Regions from separate parts of the Pseudomonas sp. Seg1 genome, predicted to be linked through region 3. Evidence: predicted binding sites of a transcription regulator. Region 3 holds the regulator's gene; each other region holds the start of a gene.

Region 1 (5,052 bases), 3.0 Mb from region 3:
TCTGGCCACCCTGGAACATGGTGGCGAACACCGGGTGACGGGCGCGATAGGTCTGGTCGATGCTCGACGAGACGGTCTCGGCGTTGGCGATGTTCGAGGCCACGGTGTTCAGACGCGTGGTCTGTGCGCTCATGCCGCTGCCGGCAATGTTGAAAACGCTGGACAGGGACATGGATTACTCTCCGCGCAGGGCTGACACCAGCCCTTTGAATTTGCTGTTGAGCAGGGTGAAGCTGGCCTGGAAGCCAACGGCGTTTTCCGCGTAGTTCGACTGTTCCAGTTGAGCGTCCACGGTGTTCTGGTCGATCGACGGTTGCATCGGCGTGCGATACAGCAGCGATTCGTCGCCATTGCCCAGACCTTCAGCCTCGATGTGACGGCTGTTGGTCATGTTCAGGGCGATGGTGCCGTTGGCGTTCTTCTGGGTCTGTGCTTCAAGCACTTTGGAGAAGTCCAGATCCCGAGCCTTGTAGTTCGGGGTATCGGCGTTGGCGATGTTGTTCGCCAGGACTTCGGCACGCTGGGCGCGGAAGCCAAGAGCCTTTTCGTGAATGCCGAGCGCTTTATCGAAACTGATGCTCATGTCGGGAACCTTCGGGTGACCGGTTTTTCGTAACTGAGCTTTAGCAAGCGCCGTGCCAATGCGAGAAACGCCCGAAAACCGGGGGTTTGCGCGGTGCCGGCAAAGCGGCAATGCCAGAAAAGCGGCAACCGGTTTCCGCCGCATGCCGCTTTTCTGCCGCTTGCCTACGTTCTATCAGCCAACACTGAACCCTGTGGGAGCGGGCTTGCCCGCGATGGCGGTATGTCTGGTTAATTTAAATCGACTGACACGACGCTATCGCGGGCAAGCCCGCTCCCACAGGGTTTTGCGGTGATTCCGGCTTGAACGCCAGGCATAAAAAAGGGAAGCCTTTAGGGCCTCCCGTTTTTTGTGTTGCCGATGCAATCACTTCGCCTGGTAAATGATCCCCGGGCTGCACTGGACCATCTGGTAATGATCCGGCAAACCGTTCAGCGCTTCGGAAGCGCCAAGGAACAGATAACCGCCCGGCTTCAACGTACTGTGAATGCGCAACAGGATGTCTTTCTTCACCTCGGCGGAGAAGTAAATCAGCACGTTGCGGCAGAACACGATGTCGAACTTGCCCAGGCTTGCGTAGCTGTCGAGCAGGTTGAACGAGCGGAATTCCACCCGATTCTTGATCGGCGCCTTGATCACCCAGCGCCCCGGCCCTTTCGGGTCGAAGTAACGCTGCAGGCGTTCCGGCGACAAACCGCGACCGATCGCCAGGCTGTCGTACTCGCCAGTCTTGCAGTTGGTCAGCATCAGGCCGGACAGGTCAGTCGCAACAATCTGCACGCCCATCTTCAACTGACCGAGGTTGCTGCGCTCGAACTCGTCGATCGACATCGACAGCGAATACGGTTCCTGACCCGACGAGCACGCCGCCGACCAGATCCGCAGACGCTGGTTGGGACTGGCCTTGATCGCCTCGGGCAGCACCTTGTTCTTCAAGACTTCAAACGGATAGGTGTCACGAAACCACAGGGTTTCGTTGGTCGTCATGGCATCGACCACCTGCTCGCGCAAACCGCTGCGCGGCTGGGTCTGGATGCGCTGTACCAGCTCACCCAGGGATTTGATGCCTTGCTGCTCCATCAGTTTGTTGAGACGGCTCGAGACCAGGTACTGCTTGTTTTCACCGAGCAAAATGCCACAGGCTTTTTCCAGGAATACCCGGAACTGTTCGAAATCCAAATTACCCGTAGACAATGATGCCGCCTCTTAAATCGTGTTGACCGCCAGGGGCAAAAGGCCCCTAGCTGATATCTGCTGCTTTGATCCGGTCGACTACCCGGGATGCCAGGTCATCAGGACGGAATTTGGCCAGGAAGTCATCAGCACCGACTTTCTTGACCATCGCCTGATTGAATACCCCGGACAACGAAGTATGCAGGATGATATGAAGCTTTTGCATGCGCGCGTCGCCGCGGATCTCCGCCGTCAGGGTGTACCCGTCCATCTCCGGCATCTCGATGTCGGAGATCATCATCAGGAACTCTTCTTCCGGCTTCTTGCCCTCGTCGACCAACTTGCGCAGGTAATCCAGCGCCTGCTTGCCGTCGTTCAACGCCACCACTTCGACGCCGATCGTCTGCAGGCAACGCGTGACCTGCTTGCGCGCCACCGACGAGTCATCGACCGTCAGCACCCGCAGCGACAACGCCTTGGTCTGGGTCTCGACATCGACCACGCCGACCGAAATCGCTTCCGGCGTCGGTGCGACTTCCGCCAGCACTTTCTCGACGTCGATGATTTCGACTAACTGATTGTCCACCCGAGTCACAGCGGTCAGGTAATGATCGCGACCGGTACCCTTGGGTGGTGGATGAATCTCTTCCCAGTTCATGTTGACGATGCGCTCCACCGAGCGGACCAGGAAACCCTGGGTCTTGGTGTTGTACTCCGTGATGATCACGAACGGGTTTTTCTTGTCTTTCAACGCACCCGAGCCGGTGGCCATTGCCAGATCAAGGATCGGAATGGTCGCCCCCCGGATATTCGCCACCCCGCACACGACAGGACTGGACTTGGGCATCAACGTCAGTGACGGGCATTGCAGCACTTCCCGCACCTTGAACACGTTGATGCCGTAGAGCTGCTGACCGTCGAGACGGAACAACAACAGCTCCAGGCGATTCTGCCCTACCAGTTGCGTGCGCTGGTTCACCGAATCCATTACACCAGCCATGCCCAGACTCCTACACCAACGCCAAGTGTTGTTGCGACGCACATTCATTGCTAAACGGCACGGCGCTTGCTTTTTAACTCGTATGAACGCTCAAACGACATTTTTTCGACGCCTGACATCTCCCCTTCGCAGAGGGCTTTGCGCGGTGTCCGCCGTTTGCTTCTTTTTCGCTGGCAGCCCTGCCATTGCTGATGCGGTTACCTTGCCTGACATGCTTATCGGCGTCACTCAGGGCTTTCTTGAGTTCACCGTAGAAGACTATCTGGCTACCAGTCAAACGGAAGGCCGTTACGAAATCGAAGTCAACCAGCTCGACCCCCGTATGCGCATGCCTATGTGCGACAAGGAATTGACAGCGTCGCTGGAGAGTCCGGCACGTCCGCTGGGCCGGGTAACCGTCAAGGTTCGCTGTGAAGGCAGCTCGCCCTGGACCGTGTTCGTGCCCGCTCAAGTCCGCCTGTTTCGCGAGATTGTGACCACCACCCGACCACTCAAACGCGCCGGGATTATCGAGCCGCAGGATGTGACCTTGCGTGAACGCGACATCAGCGTGATCAATCAAGGTTTTCTGACCTCGGTAGACGAAGCGATCGGGCAAAAATTAACCCGACCAACGGTCGCCGATCAGGTCATTACCCTGGTCCACCTCGAACAGGCAGAAGTCGTGCGCAAGGGCGATCAAGTGGTCATCACCGCCCGCAGCGGCACGCTTGCCGTGCGCATGCCCGGCGAAGCACTGGCCAATGGCGGTTTGAAAGAACAGATCCGGGTGAAAAACCTCAACTCCCAACGCGTCATCAAGGCGCAAGTCACCGCGCCGGGCCAGGTGGAAGTCGCCATGTAAAACACTCATGAGAAAACTGGCGCGGACCCCGTCGCTTCCCTAAACTGTGCCGCAGCAGGACACGCGACGGCGCATGCAGACTCATTGGCAAATGAGCCTAAAGTTTTCCAGGGGATGGCCGAAAACATGGCAAGCGTCCAAATTCCCAGAGGTTTTTTATCATGGTCATCGATTTCAGCCGTTTGAACAGCTCCTCGTCCCTTACGGGCAGTACACGTACCAGCAACGCCAAGGAAACCGCCGAAACCGGCACTTCGGCGCCGCTGAATACCCCGGCCGAAACGGCCAGCACCGTAAAAAGCGGGGAATCGGTACACCTCAGTAATGAGGCTCAACAGTTGCAGAAGGTCACTGACAAGCTGCGCGATCAGCCTGCTGTCGACAAAGCCCGTGTGGCTGAGTTGAAAGCCGCGATTGCCGATGGCAGCTATAAAGTCGACAGCAACCGTGTAGCCAGCAAACTGCTCAACTTCGAAGCCCAGCGCTAGGCTTTCGCCGGCGCCAGGCTTTTGGACGCTTAAAACCCAAGGCCAGCCATGCACGACACTAACTTACTGCAACTGATCAACGACGACTTTGCTCCAGCTCAAGATTTGCTGGAGTTACTGCAAACCGAGTCCCTCGCCTTGCACGGTCGTGACATGCCACTGCTGGAAGAAATTCTGGCGCGCAAACAGGCGTTGATCATTCTGCTTGAACAGCATGGCCGCAAACGCAGCGAAATTCTCGCCAGCCTTGGCCTGTCGACGGATCGCCAAGGTCTCGAGCAACTGGCCAGCCAGTCGAGCATCGGCGCGCAGTTGCTGACGCAAGGTGACGCATTGACCGATCTCATCGCTCAGTGCCAGGCCGCCAATGTCAAGAATGGCCAATCGATCCAGATCCAGCAGGCCACCACGGCCAATCAGCTGAAAATCCTCACCGGCGGCGAACCGCCAGCGCTGTATGACGCCAGCGGCACTTTCGCCAAACCTACCAAGCCACGTACGCTCAGCCAGGCGTGAGCCATTCGACGGGCCCGCACTATCAACCCGTGAAACATGCTGGCAAAATGCTGGCTAGCCATCGTCAAATTTTGTCTGGAGATTGAGAAAACGTGCCAAACGCCCTAAGCGCGGATGATGCTCCGCAGCCACCAAAGGTGCTCACCACGCCACTGGAAATCTCCAGCAACCTGCGCCAACTGCAAGATAGCCACGACCCGCTGATCATCACGTTCCACGAACGCAGCCAGCGCTTCCAGAGCTACCTGATCAAAGTCGACCGCGACAGCGCCTCGATTGCCCTCGACGAAATGATCCCGCGCGATGGCGAACGCTTCCTGCTCGCCGGCGAACCGTTCAGGGTCGAAGGTTTCCATGAAGGCGTACGCATTGCCTGGGAATGCACCGGCACGCTGAACATTGAAGAGTCCGACGGTGACCGCTTCTATACCGGCGAGCTACCGACCGA
Region 2 (5,052 bases), 320 kb from region 3:
AATCACGCCAAACCCACCGCCCAAAGATCCAATCCCCCACGACCCAGCGCTCAGCCCGCAAAAGATCAAAGAAGCAACCGATCGCGCCCTCGACTACTACCTCAAACCCGAAGACCTCGCGGCTCCGCCAGCCTCGCCCAAATTTCGCCCCGTCTATCTCGTCGATCCAACGCTGGATGATGAAACCCTGCTGGTCGAGGCGAGCGAGTCGCTTTCATACGCCCACGCCATGGCCGGTAACATCGCCAACTCAATCGGCGGCCCGGAGCGCAAACCGCTGCTGGCGCTGCAACAGGTAATCATGCTGAACGAACTGTTGATTAATCGACTGCTGGATAAGCTGAAGTTGCCTCAGTAATTTCGCTGGCTGTTATGGCCTCTTCGCGAGCAGGGTCGCTCCCACAGTGAATTGTCGTCGGACATATTATCTGTGATCACAGCATATCCAATGTAGGAGCGAGCCTGCTCGCGATAGCAATATGGCTATGAGGTCAGTTATGTCGTTTGCCTGTTACTGAAAAAACCTGTTATGGCAAAGCGGCTCGAAGCCGTAGTTGGAAGAGGATCACAAATCATCTCTTAGCAAGTTGAAAGTTCCTTTAGGCTGTGTACGGTAACCATGGCTTTTAAACTTTGCTTCAAATGTACCTGTAGCAATTCCCGTGGTGGGATGGATGTCGATATTAAGTATGGCTTCATCAGCATCAACGTAGGCAACACCGTAAAATCCCTCAGGTGCAGGCGATGAGTGACCATGCTTGAAACTTAGCCCATCTTTTAACGTATAGGTTTTATTGAACGGAGCGTCATTGGTGTAGGGGATCGAGAAAAGGTAGGCAAAGAAGTTTTCGTCTTCCATAGTTCCTGTCGATCCAGAGATTGACCAGTTCTTTTCGTCTGTCGGAATAAAATGGTGTAGATCAAAAAAAGTTCTTATGGACTTCGTTTCGGGATTGGTGCCGAATTGCCAAGTGAGGACATTTCCCTGCTTTTGAGTAAAATCTGCTTTCGGTATGTAAATAAGTTGTGCGGTCATCTTTAGCTCCTTGGTCATGTCGTGGGAACAATTGCGAATGGACTGTTCGACGATTTATAGATAAACCCATGGAGGTTGGCCGTCTACTGTCAGACCTGACAGTAGACAGTTGCAATGTTTTGTGTGTTTTTGCCAAGATTTTGAATATTCAACACAAGATTTTTCAGAGAGGTGCACCTAGCGTATTAGATGCCTCGGGTTGGCGGTTGTGGCGGGATGGGTGAGTGAGCTCTTGATGCGCAGCCTCAACTCAAACCGAACCCCGAATTGGGTATTTTCAATGACACAAAAAAACCCGGAAGCTCGCGCCATCCGGGTTTTTTGTCTGCAACACATCAATCAGCGGTTAAACCGCTCCACCAACGAGTACTGTGTATTCGCCGTCTTCGTCAGCTCTTCACTCAGCAACGCCGAGTTTTGCGCCTGTTCCGAGGTCTGGTCCGCCAGTTCCGAAATATTGCTGATGTTGCGGCTGATCTCCTCAGCCACCGCACTTTGCTCTTCGGTCGCCGCAGCGATCTGGGTGGTCATGTCGGTGATATTAGCCACCGCTTCACTGATCCCGACCAGTGCCTGATCCGCTTCCAGCACCCGCGCCACACCTTCTTCGGCCTGACGATGGCCAGCTTCCATGGTCTGCACAGCGCTGGACGCAGTTTGCTGCAACTTGGCGATCAAAGCATGAATCTGCCCGGTCGATTCGCTGGTGCGTTGCGCCAGTTGACGCACTTCGTCAGCCACCACAGCAAAACCACGACCCATTTCACCGGCACGTGCTGCCTCAATCGCAGCGTTCAGCGCCAGCAGGTTGGTCTGGTCGGCGATGCCTTTGATCACATCAACTACGCCGCCGATTTCGTCGCTGTCCTTGGCCAGTTGAGTGACGGTCAGACCGGTTTCACCCACGACCACGGACAAACGCTGAATGGCTTCGCGGGTTTCCCCGGCGATGTCACGACCACGACCGGTCAGGCGATTGGCTTCCTGAGTCGCGTCAGCGGTGCGCTGTACGTGGCTGGCCACTTCCTGAGTCGTTGCGGCCATCTGGTTGACAGCGGTGGCGACCTGTTCGGTTTCCACGCGTTGACGTTCCAGGCCGGTCGAGCTGCTGTGTGCCAAGGCGTCGGACTGCTTGGCCTGATCGGTCAGGTGTTCGGCGGTGTCCTGCAGACGGGTCAGGCAGGTTTTCAGGCGCGCTTCCTGGCTGAGGATCGACATTTCCAGACGCGCTTGGGCGCCACGGCTGTCGGTGTACATCTGCGCAATCAACGGGTCGGAAGTGGTCTGCTCGGCCAGGCGCAGCAGGCGTTTGAGCCCACGTTGCTGCCATTGCAGGCCCATCAGGCCCAACGGCACCGACAGACCCGCCGCCAGAGCAAAGCCCCAGTGCGAGTTCAGCGTCGCGCCGATCACGAAGCTCAGTTGGCTGACCAGAATGAACGGCAGCCAGTCTTGCAGCACCGGTAGCCATTTATCGCTGGAAGGGATTGCCGACTTGCCTTGGTTGATGCGTTGGTAGAGCGCTTCGGCGCGGCGGATCTGTTCGGCGGTGGGTTTGATCCGCACCGACTCGTAACCGACCACCTGATTGCCGTCGAACACTGGCGTTACATAGGCGTTAACCCAGTAATGATCACCGGTCTTGCAGCGATTCTTGACAATGCCCATCCATGGCAAGCCTTGTTTCAGTGTGCCCCACATGTGCGAAAACACCGCAGCCGGGACGTCAGGGTGACGCACCAGGTTGTGCGGCGCACGGATCAGCTCCTCACGCGAAAACCCGCTGATCTCGACGAAGGCGTCGTTGCAGTAGGTGATCACGCCCTTGGCGTCGGTTGTGGAAATCAACCGCTGCTGAGCCGGGAAAGTCCGTTCGCGTTGTGTAATGGGCTGGTTGTTACGCATGGTTTTTCAATCCGCAAGGCTTTGAAAGGTTGTCGGCGGTGGCAGGAAATTGTTGAATTTTTCTTTCAGTAATCAGTACGGCGTCGCAAAACGGGCCTTGCTTCAACCCGCCAGCATCGGATAGGTGAACAGTGCGAAATGCAGCAGGTTCAGCCCGAAGTGCGTGGCGATTGCTGCGCCGAGTCCGCCAAAACGGTAGGCCAGACCATAGCCGACACCTGCCAGACCCGCCAGCAACACCCACGTCCAGCCCGCACCGATGTGCGCCAGCCCGAACAGCGATGAGGCCAGCAGCAGGGCAAGATTTTCGCCATAGGGCAGGTGTTTGAAACGCCGGCTCAGGCCGCCCTGTATATAGCCGCGAAACAACGCTTCCTCGACCAGGGTCACCAGCAGCAGATTGTTCAGCACCCACAGCCACGCCTGATCCGGCCACTTCGGTGCCCAGGCGATCACGCCCAGCAACAACGCGCCGCCGAGGGCGAGGATCACACTCAAGGTCAGGGCGAGGGCGGTGGCGTAGACCGTCAGGCGCAGCGAGCGCCGGGCGACAATCCATGGGCAGACCAGCAACAGCCAGAAACCAATCAGCGGTTTGTCTTGATTGAGGTACATCGAGAACGGCACGGCGTTGTCAGTGAAACGTTGCGGATCAATGGCGCGACCGTTGTAGAACCCTGGCAGCCAGTGCAGGGCCAGCGCCAAAGCCAGCACGATGAACAGGCCGTGGCCGAGATAACGCGCAAACGGCACGTGTTGCTGGCGTACGGCGAAACCGGCCATCAAAAGCAGCCCGATAGAGATCAGTGCGAGCCAGCCGAGTTGACCGTAGCTCAGCGCCAAACCGTAGCCGAGGCCGAGAAGTGCCAGATAGAGCCATGGCAGAGACTTCATGGAGGGTCCTTGTGCAGATTTTGTGGAAGGGCTTTCTACACGGACGAGCGGCGGGGGACAAGTCAAGGTGCGGCGAGAAACGGGGACAGTCCACAACCTCTGGCCGACCCGATACCTGTGGGAGCTGGCTTGCCAGCGATGACGATTGCACAGCCGACATCGTCATCGGCTGATTCACCGCTATCGCTGGCAAGCCAGCTCCCACAAGGTTTTGTTTTTGGCTGAGGGATCAGCGCAGGTTGAGTTTTGCCGCCGCGCGCTCAGTGATTTCCGTGCGCAGCTTCAGCGATGGCGCGGCACGCAGGCGGGCTTCATCGACAATCGCGTTCGGTGCCGTTTCCGGGCTGCCTGAATGGAACGGCGGCGCCGGCGCATATTCCAGCTGCAACTGCACCAGTTGCGCCGTGTCGGCATCGAACAGTTCAGCCGCCAACACCAGCGCAAAATCGATTCCCGCGGTAATCCCGCCACCGGTAAACAGATTGCCGTCACGCACCACCCGATCCTTCACCGCAATCGCGCCCAGTGTCGGCAGCAGATCGTGATATGCCCAATGCGTAGTCGCCCGTTTGCCTTGCAGCAGACCCGCCGCGCCGAGCACCAGCGACCCGGTGCACACCGACGTCACGTAACGCGCTTGCGCAGCCTGACGTTTGATGAAATCCAGCGTCTGAGCATCCTCCATCAAAGGACCGACGCCGCCACCGCCGGGCACACAGATCACATCCAGATCCGGGCAATCCTCGAACGTTGTGGTCGGTTTCAGCAGCAGCCCGGTGCTGGCCGTGACCGGCATCAGGTCCTTCCAGATCAGATGCACCTGCACGCCCGGCAGCGAGGCGAGCACGTCGTACGGCCCGGTCAGGTCAAGTTGCTGAACCTGTGGAAACAACAGAAAACCGATCTGCAGCGTCATCGTTCTTGCTCCATGAAAAGAGGTGGACGGCTTCACTGTAGGCGCGTAGGTTCTGGCGCATACGCCAATAACCCCACGAATTACGCCAAATGCCCAAAGCCATCCACGTACTCGCGTTCGCCAATATGCAGATCCTCGACGTCACCGGGCCGTTGCAGGTATTCGCCTCGGCCAATGACCTCGCCCGTCAGCGCGGATTGCCCATTCCGTATGCGCCGAGCGTGATTGCCAGCGGCGGCGGGGCGGTGATGTCCTCGGCCGGTCTGGCGGTGTTGGCCGAGCCGTTGCCCGAAGCGCCCAG
Region 3 (5,052 bases):
CGCCAGTTCGCGGAACTCTTCAGCTCCGACTTCACGACGCATGAAACGCCCCCAGTCGGTACTCAAGGCCTGGGCTTCTTCAGCCAGACCATTGACCACCGGCGTGGCGCTTTCCACCAGATCCATGGTGCGGTTGGCCGCGGCTTCTGTCAGCTTGACCACATAGCCCAGGCGTTCGGTGGCGTCGGTGATTTGCGACACTTCCTCAGCCTGCGGCATGTGCGGATCGATCTGGAAGTTGACGATCGCACTGTGCAGTTCACGTGTGAGCTTGCCGACTTCCTGATACAGGCCACGGTCACGGGTCTGATTGAGCTCATGGATCAGTTGCACAGCGTCGCCGAACCTGCCTTTTTCAAGGCTCTCGACCAGTTCGACCGCGTGTTTTTTCAGGGTCGACTCGAAATCGCCCTGTGAAGATTCGTTATGCTCCATAGCTCCCCCGCGCGTCATCAGCCGATGCGTTCGAAAATCTTCTCGATTTTGTCTTTCAACGCCTGAGCCGTGAAAGGTTTGACCACGTAGCCGTTCACACCGGCCTGAGCGGCCTCGATGATTTGCTCGCGCTTGGCTTCAGCGGTCACCATCAGCACGGGCAGATGCTTGAGTTTTTCATCGGCACGCACGTGGCGCAGCAGGTCGATACCGGTCATGCCCGGCATGTTCCAGTCTGTTACCAGAAAGTCGATGCTGCCGCTGTTGAGCACCGGAATGGCGGTAGTGCCATCGTCGGCCTCGACGGTGTTGGTGAACCCAAGATCGCGCAGCAGGTTCTTGATGATCCGCCGCATCGTTGAGAAGTCATCAACGATGAGGATTTTCATGTCTTTGTTCAATTCGACCTCCAAGCAGTCTTAAACGCGCCCAGCACCTGGGCGCGCCACTTCAATCAATCGGCGCAGCACTCGAAGACTGTCTGGAGCACAACAGAGCAAGACCGGTGCCGTTCATCACTGCACCAGCCTCGTTCGCAGTGTCCCCACACTGCCTTCAGCGCGCTCGCCACTCCCCCAAACGCCCCCGCAAACGGGCCGCGCACTGGCTGTGTAACTGGCTGACCCGCGATTCACTGACGCCAAGGACTTCACCGATCTCCTTGAGGTTCAGCTCTTCGTCGTAGTACAGCGCCAACACCAGTCGCTCACGCTCCGGCAAATTGGCAATCGCGTCCGCCAGCGCCGCCTGGAAGCGTTCATCTTCCAGATCGCGTGACGGCTCAAGATGAGCACTGGCGCCATCCTCGTGCAGCCCTTCGTGTTCGCCGTCCTGCAAGAGGTCGTCGAAACTGAACAAGCGACTGCCCAGGGTGTCATTCAAAATCCCGTAGTAATCGTCGAGACTCAATTGGAGTTCGGCCGCAACCTCGTGATCTTTAGCATCACGGCCGGTTTTAGCTTCAATTGCCCGAATTGCGTCGCTGACCATACGGGTGTTGCGGTGAACCGAGCGTGGCGCCCAGTCCCCTTTGCGCACTTCGTCGAGCATCGCGCCGCGGATTCGAATGCCCGCGTACGTTTCGAAACTGGCGCCTTTACTGGCGTCGTATTTGGTCGAGACTTCGAGCAGGCCAATCATCCCGGCCTGAATCAGATCCTCGACCTGCACACTCGCCGGCAATCGCGCCAGCAGGTGGTAGGCGATGCGTTTGACCAGTGGCGCGTAACGCTCGATCAACTCGTACTGCGCGTCACGTGCCGACTTCTTGTAGTAGTTCATACCGCTGGCGGTCATAACACAGGCCCTGCCGTTTGCTGCACGAGGCGCTCGACGAAAAACTCAAGGTGGCCGCGCGGGTTGGCAGGCAGTGGCCAGGTATCGACCTTCTGCGCGATCGCCTTGAACGCCAGCGCGCACTTGGAACGCGGGAAAGCTTCATAGACCGCTCGCTGCTTCTGCACTGCCTTGCGCACGCTTTCGTCGTAGGGCACGGCGCCGACGTATTGTAGGGCCACATCAAGGAAGCGATCCGTGACCTTGGTCAACTTGGCGAACAGGTTGCGACCTTCTTGCGGGCTCTGCGCCATGTTGGCGAGGACGCGGAAGCGGTTCATGCCGTAATCGCGGTTGAGCAGTTTGATCAGTGCGTAGGCATCAGTGATCGAGGTCGGCTCGTCGCAAACCACCAGCAACACTTCCTGGGCTGCGCGAACAAAACTGACTACCGAGTCACCAATACCCGCAGCGGTGTCGATCACCAGTACATCGAGATTGTCGCCGATGTCACTGAAGGCCTGAATCAGACCGGCATGTTGCGCCGGGCTCAGGTGAACCATGCTTTGGGTGCCGGACGCGGCCGGCACGATGCGGATCCCGCCGGGACCCTGCAACAGCACGTCGCGCAATTCGCAGCGGCCTTCGATCACGTCGGCCAGGGTACGTTTGGGCGTCAGGCCCAGCAGAACGTCGACGTTCGCCAGCCCCAGATCGGCGTCCAGCAGCATGACCCGACGGCCAAGCTCTGCCAGCGCCAGAGACAAGTTCACTGACACGTTAGTCTTGCCGACGCCACCTTTGCCGCCGGTCACCGCGATCACCTGTACGGGATGCATGCTGCCCATGTTATTTCTTTACCTTGTCTTGCATAGACGGAGGCCACATTACTGGCTGCGCGTTCACAACCGGAACAATGCATGGCAGACCATCGATGTAGGTACAAAAACTGTTCATGATTACCTCAGCCAACCTGCTTGGTCGGGCTGTGATAGATATCAGCGAACATGTCGGCCATGGCTTCTTCGCTGGGTTCTTCCTGCATTTGCACGCTGACGGCGCGGCTGACCAGTTGATGACGCCGCGGCAGATGCAGATCATCCGGAATCCGTGGGCCATCGGTCAGGTACGCGACCGGCAATTCATGACTGATCGCCAGGCTCAACACTTCGCCAAGGCTGGCCGTTTCATCCAGTTTAGTCAGGATGCAGCCGGCGAGCCCGCAACGCTTGTAACTGTGATAAGCGGCGGTTAGAACCTGTTTCTGGCTGGTGGTTGCCAGCACGAGATAATTTTTTGCACGGATGCCACGCCCGGCCAGGCTTTCGAGCTGCATGCGCAGGGCTGGGTCGCTGGCTTGCAGGCCGGCGGTATCGATCAGCACCACGCGTTTGCGTAGCAGTGGATCCAGCGCCTGCACCAGCGACTGGCCCGGATCGACGTGGGTCACCGGCACATTGAGGATGCGACCGAGGGTCTTCAGTTGTTCCTGAGCGCCGATACGGAAACTGTCCATGCTCACCAGCGCCACATTCTGCGCGCCGTACTTGAGCACATAACGGGCCGCCAGTTTGGCCAGCGTGGTGGTCTTGCCCATGCCGGCGGGGCCGACCATGGCAATCACACCGCCCTCTTCCAGCGGCTCGACTTCCGGTACGGCAATCATCCGCGCCAGGTGCGCGAGCAACATGCGCCAAGCCTGACGAGGTTCTTCAATATCGGTGATCATCGCCAGCAGGTCGCGCGACAGCGGGCCGGACAGGCCGATCCGCTGCAGACGGCGATACAGGTTGGCTTGCGCCGGACGGCTGCCTTGCAGCTGATTCCAGGCGAGCGTGCCGAGCTGGACTTCCATCAGCTCGCGCAGGCTGTTCAATTCAAAACGCATCGAATCCAGCGCACGCGGATCCACGCCGCCGGAGGACTGCGCAGGCGCCGGGGCCGGACGCGCCGGGGCGGCGTAAGTCGGCTCGCTCAGCGGCTCAGCGGCAGTCAGCGGCAGGCCAGCGGTCAACGGCAGCCCGGCGAAAATCTGGCGATTGCTATTGCCATCGGCTTCGCCACGCAGGCTCAGTTCGGCCTGGGCGGTGACGATGCGCGACTGGGTCTTGCGCAGCTCGTCTTCGAGTTCCATGTTCGGAACCCGAGGCGCCAGCGCCGACAATTTGTAATCCAGTGCCGCCGTCAACTCGACACCGCCGGCAATGCGGCGATTGCCAATGATGGCGGCATCAGCGCCCAGCTCATCACGAACCAGCTTCATGGCCTGACGCATATCGGCGGCAAAGAAACGCTTAACTTGCATAAACCACTACCTCAGCCGTTGGGCCCTACTGTCGCAACGATGGTCACTTGCTTGTTGTCCGGTATTTCCTGGTAGGCCAGCACGTGTAGCCCTGGGACCGCGAGGCGGCCGAAACGCGAAAGCATCGCGCGGATCGGGCCTGCTACCAACAGGATCACCGGCTGACCTTGCATTTCCTGACGCTGCGCCGCTTCGATGAGCGACCGTTGCAGCTTCTCGGCCATGCTTGGCTCCAGCAGAACGCCCTCTTCCGAGCCTTGTCCTGCCTTCTGCAGACTATTGAGCAATATTTGTTCCAACCTTGGTTCCAGGGTGATCACAGGCAGCTCGGAGTCAGTGCCTACAATGCTTTGGACGATGGCGCGAGATACGCCGACCCGCACGGCAGCCACCAGCGCGGCGGTATCTTGACTCTTCGCGGCGTTGTTGGCGATGGCTTCGGCGATGCTGCGGATATCGCGCACCGGCACGTGTTCGGCCAGCAACGCTTGCAGCACTTTGAGCAACTGCGACAACGTGACCACGCCCGGCACCAGCTCTTCGGCCAGTTTCGGCGAGCTTTTGGCCAGCAATTGCATGAGTTGCTGGACTTCTTCGTGGCCAATCAGCTCGCTGGAGTGCTTGTACAAAATCTGGTTCAAGTGGGTCGCGACCACGGTACTGGCATCCACCACCGTGTAACCGAGGGATTGTGCCTGGGCACGCTGGCTGATTTCGATCCACACCGCCTCCAGGCCGAAAGCCGGATCTTTGGCGTTGATACCGTTGAGCGTGCCGTAGACCTGGCCCGGGTTGATCGCCAGTTCACGATCCGGGTAGATCTCCGCTTCGGCGAGAATCACGCCCATCAGGGTCAGGCGATAGGCGCTCGGCGCCAGATCGAGGTTGTCGCGGATGTGCACGGTCGGCATCAGGAAGCCCAGATCCTGCGAGAGCTTCTTGCGCACGCCCTTGATCCGCGCCAGCAGTTGCCCGCCCTGATTGCGGTCCACCAATGGAATAAGGCGATAACCGACTTCCAGGCCGATCATGTCGAT

What was found. Region 3 encodes FliA, which starts transcription of late flagellar genes. Its sites were predicted from a motif close to CTAAAGTTTNNNNNNNNNNNGCCGNTAA; they were not measured.
Region 1: a site for FliA is predicted at 3,698-3,725, ahead of flgM (flagellar biosynthesis anti-sigma factor FlgM). Genes of this name have one in related genera too.
Region 2: a site for FliA is predicted at 2,971-2,998, ahead of KI231_RS09750 (methyl-accepting chemotaxis protein). Genes of this name have one in related genera too.

The regions. Positions count from the first base shown of each region.
Region 1 covers NZ_AP021903.1:4,890,270-4,895,321, forward strand. Annotated here, with positions in the region: gene flgC (flagellar basal body rod protein FlgC) at 1-172, opposite strand, end outside; gene flgB (flagellar basal body rod protein FlgB) at 176-583, opposite strand; gene cheR (protein-glutamate O-methyltransferase CheR) at 950-1,777, opposite strand; gene KI231_RS21970 (chemotaxis protein CheV) at 1,824-2,756, opposite strand; gene flgA (flagellar basal body P-ring formation chaperone FlgA) at 2,839-3,600, shown strand; gene flgM (flagellar biosynthesis anti-sigma factor FlgM) at 3,762-4,088, shown strand; gene KI231_RS21985 (flagella synthesis protein FlgN) at 4,137-4,604, shown strand; gene KI231_RS21990 (flagellar brake protein) at 4,697-5,052, shown strand, end outside.
Region 2 covers NZ_AP021903.1:2,179,144-2,184,195, forward strand. Annotated here, with positions in the region: gene KI231_RS09740 (DUF6124 family protein) at 1-358, shown strand, start outside; gene KI231_RS09745 (hypothetical protein) at 566-1,036, opposite strand; gene KI231_RS09750 (methyl-accepting chemotaxis protein) at 1,376-2,941, opposite strand; gene KI231_RS09755 (CPBP family intramembrane glutamic endopeptidase) at 3,044-3,835, opposite strand; gene inhA (isonitrile hydratase) at 4,065-4,751, opposite strand; gene KI231_RS09765 (GlxA family transcriptional regulator) at 4,841-5,052, shown strand, end outside.
Region 3 covers NZ_AP021903.1:1,863,861-1,868,912, reverse strand. Annotated here, with positions in the region: gene KI231_RS08320 (protein phosphatase CheZ) at 1-435, opposite strand, end outside; gene KI231_RS08315 (chemotaxis response regulator CheY) at 453-824, opposite strand; gene fliA (RNA polymerase sigma factor FliA) at 991-1,731, opposite strand; gene fleN (flagellar synthesis regulator FleN) at 1,728-2,558, opposite strand; gene flhF (flagellar biosynthesis GTPase FlhF) at 2,675-4,015, opposite strand; gene flhA (flagellar biosynthesis protein FlhA) at 4,027-5,052, opposite strand, start outside.